DNA from 3 places in the Exiguobacterium sp. MMG028 genome. Region 3 is predicted to be linked to each of the others. Evidence: riboswitches for the same ligand, from Rfam matches in the RefSeq annotation. Region 3 holds a riboswitch; each other region holds the start of a gene.
The links. A riboswitch is a leader RNA that binds a small molecule or an ion and turns the genes downstream of it on or off. The one in region 3 is predicted to bind S-adenosylmethionine.
Positions count from the first base shown of each region.

Region 1: another riboswitch for S-adenosylmethionine. It lies ahead of msrA (peptide-methionine (S)-S-oxide reductase MsrA); the one in region 3 lies ahead of mtnK (S-methyl-5-thioribose kinase).
Region 2: another riboswitch for S-adenosylmethionine. It lies ahead of PJK55_RS03120 (MetQ/NlpA family ABC transporter substrate-binding protein); the one in region 3 lies ahead of mtnK (S-methyl-5-thioribose kinase).

Region 1 covers NZ_JAQJIN010000001.1:532,154-535,410, reverse strand. The annotation lists gene rlmN (23S rRNA (adenine(2503)-C(2))-methyltransferase RlmN) at 1-116, opposite strand, end outside; gene PJK55_RS02875 (amidase family protein) at 182-1,588, opposite strand; gene PJK55_RS02870 (hypothetical protein) at 1,703-1,864, shown strand; SAM riboswitch class I at 1,909-2,008, shown strand; gene msrA (peptide-methionine (S)-S-oxide reductase MsrA) at 2,076-2,600, shown strand; gene PJK55_RS02860 (DM13 domain-containing protein) at 2,702-3,223, shown strand.
Region 2 covers NZ_JAQJIN010000001.1:579,400-582,656, forward strand. The annotation lists gene PJK55_RS03110 (aminotransferase class I/II-fold pyridoxal phosphate-dependent enzyme) at 1-58, shown strand, start outside; gene PJK55_RS03115 (iron-containing alcohol dehydrogenase) at 55-1,071, shown strand; SAM riboswitch class I at 1,113-1,216, shown strand; gene PJK55_RS03120 (MetQ/NlpA family ABC transporter substrate-binding protein) at 1,290-2,111, shown strand; gene PJK55_RS03125 (methionine ABC transporter ATP-binding protein) at 2,123-3,157, shown strand; gene PJK55_RS03130 (methionine ABC transporter permease) at 3,129-3,257, shown strand, end outside.
Region 3 covers NZ_JAQJIN010000002.1:518,389-521,645, reverse strand. The annotation lists gene PJK55_RS09830 (2,3-diketo-5-methylthiopentyl-1-phosphate enolase) at 1-938, opposite strand, end outside; SAM riboswitch class I at 1,009-1,110, opposite strand; SAM riboswitch class I at 1,316-1,418, shown strand; gene mtnK (S-methyl-5-thioribose kinase) at 1,501-2,652, shown strand; gene mtnA (S-methyl-5-thioribose-1-phosphate isomerase) at 2,649-3,257, shown strand, end outside.

The DNA of each region.
Region 1 (3,257 bases), on a different contig from region 3:
ACTCGATCGATGTAGAGCGAGTCCCAGACTTGACGTGCGTGGAAGGCACCATATCCTGCTTCCGTGCACTCGTTTGTGAGCTGATCGAACGTCAACCCGTATATAGATGATTTCATTCTAACCTGTCCTTTCTCTAATCCGCATACGTACCATTGTAGCGGACGTCAGAGACGGGTGCAACTTACGAATAATCTGGAGGCGTCGGTCGTGTGATGAACTGTTCGAACGCATAAGCGACACGAATCAAATCTCGTTCCGCAAAGCTCGTTCCCGTGAACGATAGACCGAACGGGGCCCCGCTCTTTTTTCGTTTATAAGGGACCGTGATTGTCGGGTGTCCTGCTTTCGCAGCCATGTCATAGTTCATGTCATGTGGCAGGACGATTGCGTCCAGTTTTTGTCCTTTTAATAGCTCATCCATTCCGTCCACTTTTGCGAGATGAACATCATCAATCCGACGGTCGAGATAACTAGCTTCGACGAGACGCCCTGAACGTGCATCTGACTGTTCAAAGATGGTCTGCCCGTGCGGAATCGATTCGGGGTGGTCCGCGTTCCATTCGATCAAGTCGGAAAGCGTCTTAAATGGCACAGTTGTGTTCGCAAGATACGCCTCAATCCCAAGCTTGAATTCATCAAACAAAATATCTGCCTGTTCTAATGCATCGTGTTTCGGTAACGTGATCTCGACGAGTTCAACCTCGGCTTGACGCAGCAATCGAAGTGCCTGTTCATACAAACCGACTTCTTCGTCTGAAAGATTTGGCTTGATAAATCCGACACGCATCCCGACCGCTTGACGGACATCGAGACATGTCACATAAGGCGGTCCGACTGGAGTTTCCCATGTCGCAGGATCAGCCGAATCTTCACCACACATTGTCTGCAAGGCAACGACCGCATCACGAAGGGTACGCGCCATCGGTCCAGCCGTATCCTGAGAACGTGAGATCGGAATGATTCCTGAACGACTGATCAAGCCGACGGTCGGCTTGATTCCGACGATACTATTATGCACACTCGGGTGTACAATCGAGCCGCTCGTCTCAGATCCAACGGCAAGGAGTGTCAGGTTTGCCGCAACCGCCGAAGCCGATCCAGAACTCGATCCCCCGACATCTAATTGGTCGCCATAAGGGTTCTTCGTTTGTCCGCCAACAGCACTCCAACCATTCGGCATATCTTCCGTTAAAAAGTTCGCCCACTCGGACAGGTTCGCTTTTCCGAGAATGATTGCCCCGTCATCCCGCAATCGTTTCACGAGCTCGGCATCTCGACCTGCAAAATGATGTCGCATGGCGGCGGCACCTGCTGTCGTACGCATCAGACCGGCTGTCTCGATATTGTCCTTGATTAAGACGGGGATGCCGAGGAGCGGTTTGCGTACTCCTTTTTTATATGCCCGGTCTGCTGCCTCTGCCTCGAACAGGGCGTCCGGATTTACCTGGATGACGGCATGAAGTCGCTCATTATATGCAGCAATCCTTCTAAGATAATACGCTGTTATGTCTCGTGCCGTGAATTGTCCTTCTTTATACCCACGATGTGCACGTTCAATCGTCAGTTCATGTAATTGGATTTGTTCCATCCTACATTCCTCCTTTATCTCTCCCAACTTTATTCGTGCTCTATGCCTGATTTCCTTTTCGTATCGCCAAGTCGATGTGTTCTTGTTACACTTAAGAAAAAACAGGAGGTTCCTATGACACGCTCCTATATATTCGTGCTACTCGCTGTGTTCGGTCTATTTTTCTTGCAGTTATACGGAGAAAATGTGCCGTATGGTCCGTTCATTTCGATCGGGTTGATCGGATTCATCATCGTCTTGACGATTTTTCAGTTAAAGCGAAAACCGAATCATTGACGAAAGTATTTTGAGGGTGGTATGATGCTCTCACCAACTACATATCGATATCAAGAGTGAACGAGAGATCTGGCTCCATGACTTCACAGCAACCTGCCATAGGCAAGGTGCTACGACCAGCAAGGGAAACCTTGGACGATATGACGAGAGCGCTCATGTCATCCGACGTGAGCGCTTTTTTGTTGAAATACGATTTGGAGGGAACGACAAGATGGAAAAAGCAACATTTGCAGGTGGCTGTTTTTGGTGCATGGTAACACCTTTTGAAGAACTACCAGGGATTGAAGGAATCGTATCCGGCTATATGGGCGGACAGATCGACAATCCGACGTATGAAGAAGTCAAAACGGGAACGACTGGTCATTTAGAAGTCGTTCAAATCACATATGATCCATCTCTGTTCTCATATGAGCGTCTCCTCGAGCTATATTGGATTCAGACCGACCCGACCGATGACGGTGGTCAATTCCAAGACCGTGGACCTCAGTATGCCCCAGCCATCTTCTATCACACGGAGGAACAACGAATCGCGGCTGAGGCGAGTCGAGACGTATTAGCGGCAAGTGGTCGCTTCACGGCACCGATTGTCACAAAAATCACTCCGGCGACGACATTCTTCGAAGCGGAAGAGTATCACCAGGATTACCATAAAAAGAATCCGAAGCACTATAAAGAAGACCGGGCCATCTCAGGACGGGACACGTTCATCGAAGAGAACTGGACTGAAACCGTATAACGGTCATCAGACGCGAATTTTAGCATTCGCGTCTTTTTATAAGCTTATGAATCGGGAAAAGGCTATTAATGGTTCATCTATCCGAAAAGGAGGACTCATACATGAAAACTAGTACGAAACTCATCATCGGTGTGATCGGCGTAGCCGTGATCGCCGTCGCCTGGTGGCTTATCTCACCGCTTTTCTTGACAGAGACCGTCGATGAAGGATTACCACCGACAGCTGTTGAGACGCCTGTTCCAGAAGAAGAGACAGAGGAAGAGACAACCGAGACACCGGAAGCACAACCGAGTCAAACCGAAGTAGCGGGTGTGTTCATGGACGGGGAGAAAAATTATGAGACGACGGGCACGATTCGCTCCGTCGAGGCAGAAGACGGGACGTATCTCCGATTTGAAGAGTTCGAGACAACGAACGGACCTGACTTATTTGTCTATTTGACGAAGCCAGGACAAGAGACAACCGAAGGCGTCAGTTTAGGATCGTTAAAAGGAAACATCGGGAATCAAAATTATTTAGTCCCTGCGGATGTGAATCTAGAAGAGTACAACACAGTTGTCATCTGGTGTCGTGCGTTCAGCGCGACGTTCGGGACGGGAGAACTGACTTTAACAAGTGAATGAATTGACTAAAGGGTGACTGAATGAATCGGCCACC
Region 2 (3,257 bases), on a different contig from region 3:
TGAAGCGGTAGAACGGATTGAGAGACTGTTTGCAGCCTATGAGGAGGTACACTTGTGATACGTCAGGCCGTGCTCGAATATGACCATTCAAATGATGCGCTCGAGGACCTTCATACGGTGATCGGGAATCGAGAGGCACTCGTTTTGAGAGGATCGAACGGATACGGTGAAGCGGTTCGCGTATCTCCTCGTCTAGCAAATCTTCCGAGCGTGCGATTCAACGGGGAATGTTCAGACGAAGAAGTAAATCGTTTGAATGCCTATCGACCCGACGTATGGATTGCCGTTGGTGGCGGCAAATTGATTGATACAGCAAAACGAGTCGCGGCTTCTCAGAGCGTACCGCTCATTGTCGTCCCGACACTCGTGTCAAACTGTGCCGCTTTCACACCGCTTAGCGTCATCTACACTGAGGAAGGGTCATATATCCGTTACGACACATTTCCGGTCGTCATCGAGCGTGTCATCGCGGATGAACGACTGTTACGTGATTCACCTTACGACTATTTCAAGGCTGGCGTGATCGATACGGTCGCAAAGTGGTTCGAGGCCCGATATATTAGCGGGACGAAATCAAGGGATGCAGGCATTCAGTCAGGGCTATCGCTCGCGGCACAGTGTGGCAAGTTGATGGACCTGTCAATCTGCGAACAGGATTTCCGTCGCTACGGCACGGACATCCGATATCTCGTCGACCATGTCCTCGCAATCGGTGGTGCGGTTGGTGGATTCGGGGATGCCGGCACGCGTGTTGCTGTCGCGCACGCTGTTCATAATGCACTCAGTCGCTTTGGTTCGACCCACCATTGGCTACACGGAGACAAGGTAGGTTTCGGGTTGATTGTTCAAGAACGATTGATTAGATCCGATGACACCTTCCTGCTCAAGGACTGGCTTCAATCCATCGATGCGCCGACTTCGCTAACACAACTTGGGATTCATCCTGATCAAGTCGATGAATTGGTCACTTCGATTGTTGAAGAAATCACGATTCAAGGGATTCGGAATCTTGAAGATTCAGAGCAGTTAAAAGAAATTCTCATCAATCTTCAAGAAATGGTTTACAAATAATTCTTTTATCAGTAATATAATAACAAAATAATAGAACCGATTGCTTATCAAGAGTGGTGGAGGGACTGGCCCGATGAAACCCGGCAACCAGATCAGTATGATCATGGTGCTAATTCCAACAGACGAGACGTCTGGGAGATGAGCGTGTCCGACTTTCACTTGTCGTGCCCGCCGCTCTTCGTGAGTAGCGGGCTTTTCATTTGGAGGAGGAACTATTCATGAACATCAAACAAAAAACACTTTTGGCAGGTACGTCATTCCTTGCAGCAATCGCACTTTCCGCGTGTGGGCAATCCGAGGCGAGCGAGACGCTCAGCACGGAAGAACTGACGATCGGCGTGACCGGTGGCCCACACGAGCAGATTGCAGAGAAAGTACAGGAACTCGCGAAAGAGGATGGACTTGAGATCGATATCAAAGTATTCAACGATTACAACACTCCGAACACGGCACTAGACGAGGGAAGCCTTGATGTGAACAGTTATCAGACGCTCTCGTTCTTAGAGCTCCAAAAATCGGATAAAGGCTATAAGATCGACGACGTATTCAAAACGGTCGCATTCCCGATGGGGCTATATTCTGAGAAGTTGACAGATATCAAGGATTTAAAAGAAGGGGATAAAGTGGCCGTACCGAATGACCCGGCGAACGAACTGCGAGCATTGCGTCTGTATGAAACTGCTGGCCTCATCACATTGAAGGACGGCTTGACGGATAAAGCAACAAAACGAGATATCGCAGAAAACCCGCTCAATTTAGAATTCATCGAGCTTGAAGCGTCGCAGCTTCCCACACAGCTACAGGAAGTAGCCCTTGCAGCCATCAATACGAACTTTGCGATGGGAGCAGGTCTCTCCATCAACGAAGATGCCCTGTTCCATGAAGACACGGTCGATAATCCGTACCCGAACTATGTGGTTGTCCGCTCGGTCAATAAAGAAGATGAGGTCGTTGAGACATTGAAGTCTTACTACCATTCGGATGAAGTACGTGCCTTCATCGAAGAGGAATTCAATGGATCTGTCGTACCAGCGTTCTGAGGAGGTATTTGATGATTGAACTGAAACAAATCACCAAGCAATTTCACGTCAATGGAGATACGATCACCGCGCTCGATGACGTCTCCCTCACAATCGAAAAAGGAGAGATCTTCGGCATCATCGGGCGAAGCGGTGCCGGGAAGAGTACACTCATCCGTATGATCAATCTATTAGAGCGCCCGACAGCAGGTGTCGTTGAGATTGAGGGACAAGATATCACACAATTAAAGAAAAAAGAACTTTCTTCGCTACGTCAGCGAATTGGTATGATCTTTCAACATTACAACTTATTAAAGACGGCGACCGTCGAAGAAAACGTGGCCATCCCGCTCCGCCTCGAAGGGCTCGGAAGGCAAGTCATCCGTGAACGGGTCGACCGCTATCTCGACATCGTCGGTTTATCTGAACATCGGAACCATTATCCTGAACAATTGTCAGGCGGACAAAAGCAGCGCGTCGCCATTGCACGAGCGCTCGCACATGAACCGGACATCCTGCTCAGCGACGAGTCGACGAGTGCCCTCGACCCTGAGACGACCGAGTCAATCTTAGAGTTGTTGCTCGAGATTAACCGAGAACTCGGATTGACCATCTTCTTGATCACGCATGAGATGGAAGTGATTGAACGAATCTGTGACCGAGTCGCCGTCATCGATCACGGCAAAATTATTGAACAAGGCAACGTGTTGGATGTCTTCTCAAACCCGAGACACGAAACGACGCAGCGGTTCTTGAAGACGAATCTCGATGTTCCGAAAGAAGTAGTGTCGGAATTACAGACGCGAGGCACGCTCGTTCATTTATCATTCATCGGTAGTCAAACGGAACAAGCGGTGCTCGCCCAGTTGACGAAACGATTCGGGATCTTACCGAACATCATCGGGGGCGGGATCAAGAAATTGAAAGCGGGTCTTGTCGGAAATCTGCTCGTTCACCTTGACGGGGATCACGATCAAACAGAACTTGCTGTCCGTTATTTGAAGACGAGCGGTGTACACGTAAGGGAGGTGTCGAACCATGCAACAGTTCTGGACAGACTGGGGTGACCTCATTTGGACGGGAACGATTCAAACGTTGACGATGACGAGTATCGCGCTCCTCATCTCGACCTTGATTGGACTTCCGCTCGGGACGTTGCTCGTACTG
Region 3 (3,257 bases):
GTCAGAATCGGTTTCGTCCAATGGGATTCCGTCGCATATGTTTGAATCTGTTCTGCTTCGTCTTTCGGTGTCGACAGTGAACCATATGGTGACGGGAAGAGCGTCAAGTCTGCCCCGGCGAGTCGAATCAGTTTCCCGAAGAGTAGGGAATGACGAATCGATCCGGTCAACGCTCCTGCAAAAGCGGGATGTGCCAAAATCGGGACGTGAATCTCAGGGTCTTTGGCGAGCTCTCTTAATGCGTCGAGCCCGTACGTATACACGTTGAACAACAGTGCGGTCGCGCCTGCCTCAATCAAACGTTTTGCCTGGTCGCGTAAGGTGAAAACCGGTCCGCTCAACGTGACGGCGTATAGAACGGAACGACCCGTCAATTCTTTATGCTCTAGAATGATCGATGCTCCAATCCGAGCCCGTTCGAGCGATGGGGTGAGCGGATTGTCATATAAAATCTCATCGTCTTTCACGAGATCGATGCCACCTGTAAACTGGTCACGAAGTTGTGTCGCTAAAAAATCAAGGTCACGCCCGATGACGCCTTTAAAGATGCTCATGGCGAGCGGTCGGTCGTGTACTCGAAGGATGTCGCGGACACCTTCAACGCCGAATGCGGCACCAGGAAAGTCCGATGCGAGCTCGTCCGGGAGCGATAGGTCGACAAGTTGGACGCTCGGGTCGAGCGACAGTTTTCCAAATGTCGTCGTCAGAATGGACGAAAAGTCCGGCGTCACATTATGTAGCGGGTAACGAATCGAGAAACGACTCGTCGTTTCCTGTTGGGAGGTATCGATGACCTCACCTCGGAACGCCTGTAGTTGATGCTGTTCGAGATGGTTCAATTCGGTCCATGTCCCGACGGTCAGCTCATGTGCGATTTTCTCAGCCACGTGCTCGACGTGATCGGTATGTTTGATTTCATAAGTAGCGATGATTCCCATAAGTTCCTCCTTTCAGGTCAAACAAAAAATGACCTCATGCCAAGGCAAGAGGTCATTCGAAAACAATGAACTCTTATCTCTCAGCGATAGCTGCAAGAATTAGCACCGTGCCATTTCTGGTCGGTTGCTGCGACATCATCGGGCTTGTCCCTCCGTCTGCTCTTGATAAGAATAGTTGTGAAGTTGTGAAATTTAATTGAATTTTTACATAGAATCGCTCACTCGTCAATTCCTTTTTTTGAGAAAAAAAGTTTGAAAATAATGTTTCTATATATGCGTGTCAAAAATAGGGAGTCGACCGAAAATAGAGGATTGACAACTAGCGTGCCTAGTCCGTAATATTCGTCTCAACACGTCAAACACAATTACATCATTTACTCTTATCGCGAGTTGGCAGAGGGAATTGGCCCTAAGACGCCGCAGCAACCGACCATTTGGCACGGTGCTACATCCACCAGACATATGTCTGAAAGATGAGAGGAACAACCAATTTGGGTGTGCCTCTTTCTCGCGGAGAAAGGGGCTTTTTTCATGCATAGATTCAAGAAAGGGGAAAATCATCATGGCTTATGAGGCGTTTACAGAACAAAGTGTCGTCGAACACGTTCGACAGTTGGGGTTACTAGAAGAGGGGATTGCAGAATGTGAGGAGATCGGGGATGGGAATTTGAATCTCGTCTTTCGCATTCGTCAAGGAGAAACGTCGTTGATCGTGAAACAGGCGTTGCCGTATGCAAAAGTCGTCGGAGAGAGCTGGCCGCTCACGCTTGACCGTTCGTGGATCGAACAACTGGCACTTCGTGAATTTTCAAAAGTCGTACCACGATTCGTACCAGATGTACTCGGTAGCGACCGTGAACTCGCCTATACGATTTTAGAAGATTTGTCAGCGTTTGAAATCGTCCGGACGGGTTTCCTAAAAGGAGAGAGCTATCCGAATTTAGCGCGTCACGTCGGTACATTCCTTGGGGAAACGTTGTTTGCGACGTCTGACTATGCGAACGGACCGCTCGCCAAGAAACAAATCGAAAAAGAGTATTACAATCCAGAGCTATGCGATATCACAGAAAAACTGATCTTCACTGATCCGTATCGTGATGCAGAATCGAATCAAATCGAAACGGCTCTTCGTTTAGACGTGGAGCAGCTGTGGTCAGACCTCGCCTTGAAAATTGAAGTGACGAAATTGAAGGTCGGGTTCGTGACCAAACATGAAGCGTTGCTACATGGGGATTTACATACAGGAAGCATTTTTGCGACCCGTCAGGAAACGAAAATCATCGATCCTGAGTTTGCGTTTTACGGCCCATTCGGTTTTGACATCGGTCAAATCATTGCCCATTTGGTGTTCTCGACGTATGCACATCCATTGAAGCGGTTCGAACGCTTCACAGAAGTGCTCACTGTCTGGGAGACGTTCGAAAAAACGTTCCGTACCCGCTTCACCCAGGCGGTCGAGCCGTTCAACACAGTAGGATTCGTGGACGAACTGTTGCCATCGATTTTGAGTGATGCGATTGGCTACGCGGGCTGCGAATTGATTCGTCGGACGGTCGGTCTAGCGGGCGTCGCTGACTTGGAAACATTGCCAGACGACCTTCGGATCGAACGGAAACGTCATGCCCTAGAACTTGGCACGCGTCTCATCAAACAGCGTCATCAGATTCAATCCATCGATCAGCTGATCCCGGTCCTATCGGAGGTGCGGGTATGAGTGTGCAAAGTATTCATTTCGATGCCGACACCGAGGTGTTGACGATTTTAGATCAGACGCTGTTGCCGCAAGAAGAGCGCTATATTGAAGTGTTGACGCTCGAACAGGCCGAACAGGCAATCAAGTCGCTTCAAGTTCGGGGAGCGCCGGCCATCGCTTACTTTGGGGCGTTCGTCCTTGCGAAAGAGGCATCACGTCTCCAGGACAATTTATATTTTCACCGCCAATTGGACCAGGTCGGCCAACGGTTGATTGCGACAAGACCAACAGCGGTCAACTTACAGCATATCATCGAATCACTCCTTCGACTGAATGTGGGGGAAGACTTTGAGCAGATCGCAAAAGCCATCAAAGTGCGTGCGATTGAAATCTATGAACAAGACGTGGCCACGTATCGCACGATTGGTGAACATGCGTTGACTGTGTTACCTGCTGGTGGGAACGTGTTGACGATTTGTAACGCCGGTGCCATTGCGACGTCACGATACGGTACCGCGCTTGCTCCGTTCTATGTCGGAAAAGAACGAGGCATCCCGTTTCGTGTATTCGCGTCGGAAACTCGTCCACTGCTTCAAGGGGCACGGTTGACGGTATGGGAGCTCGAC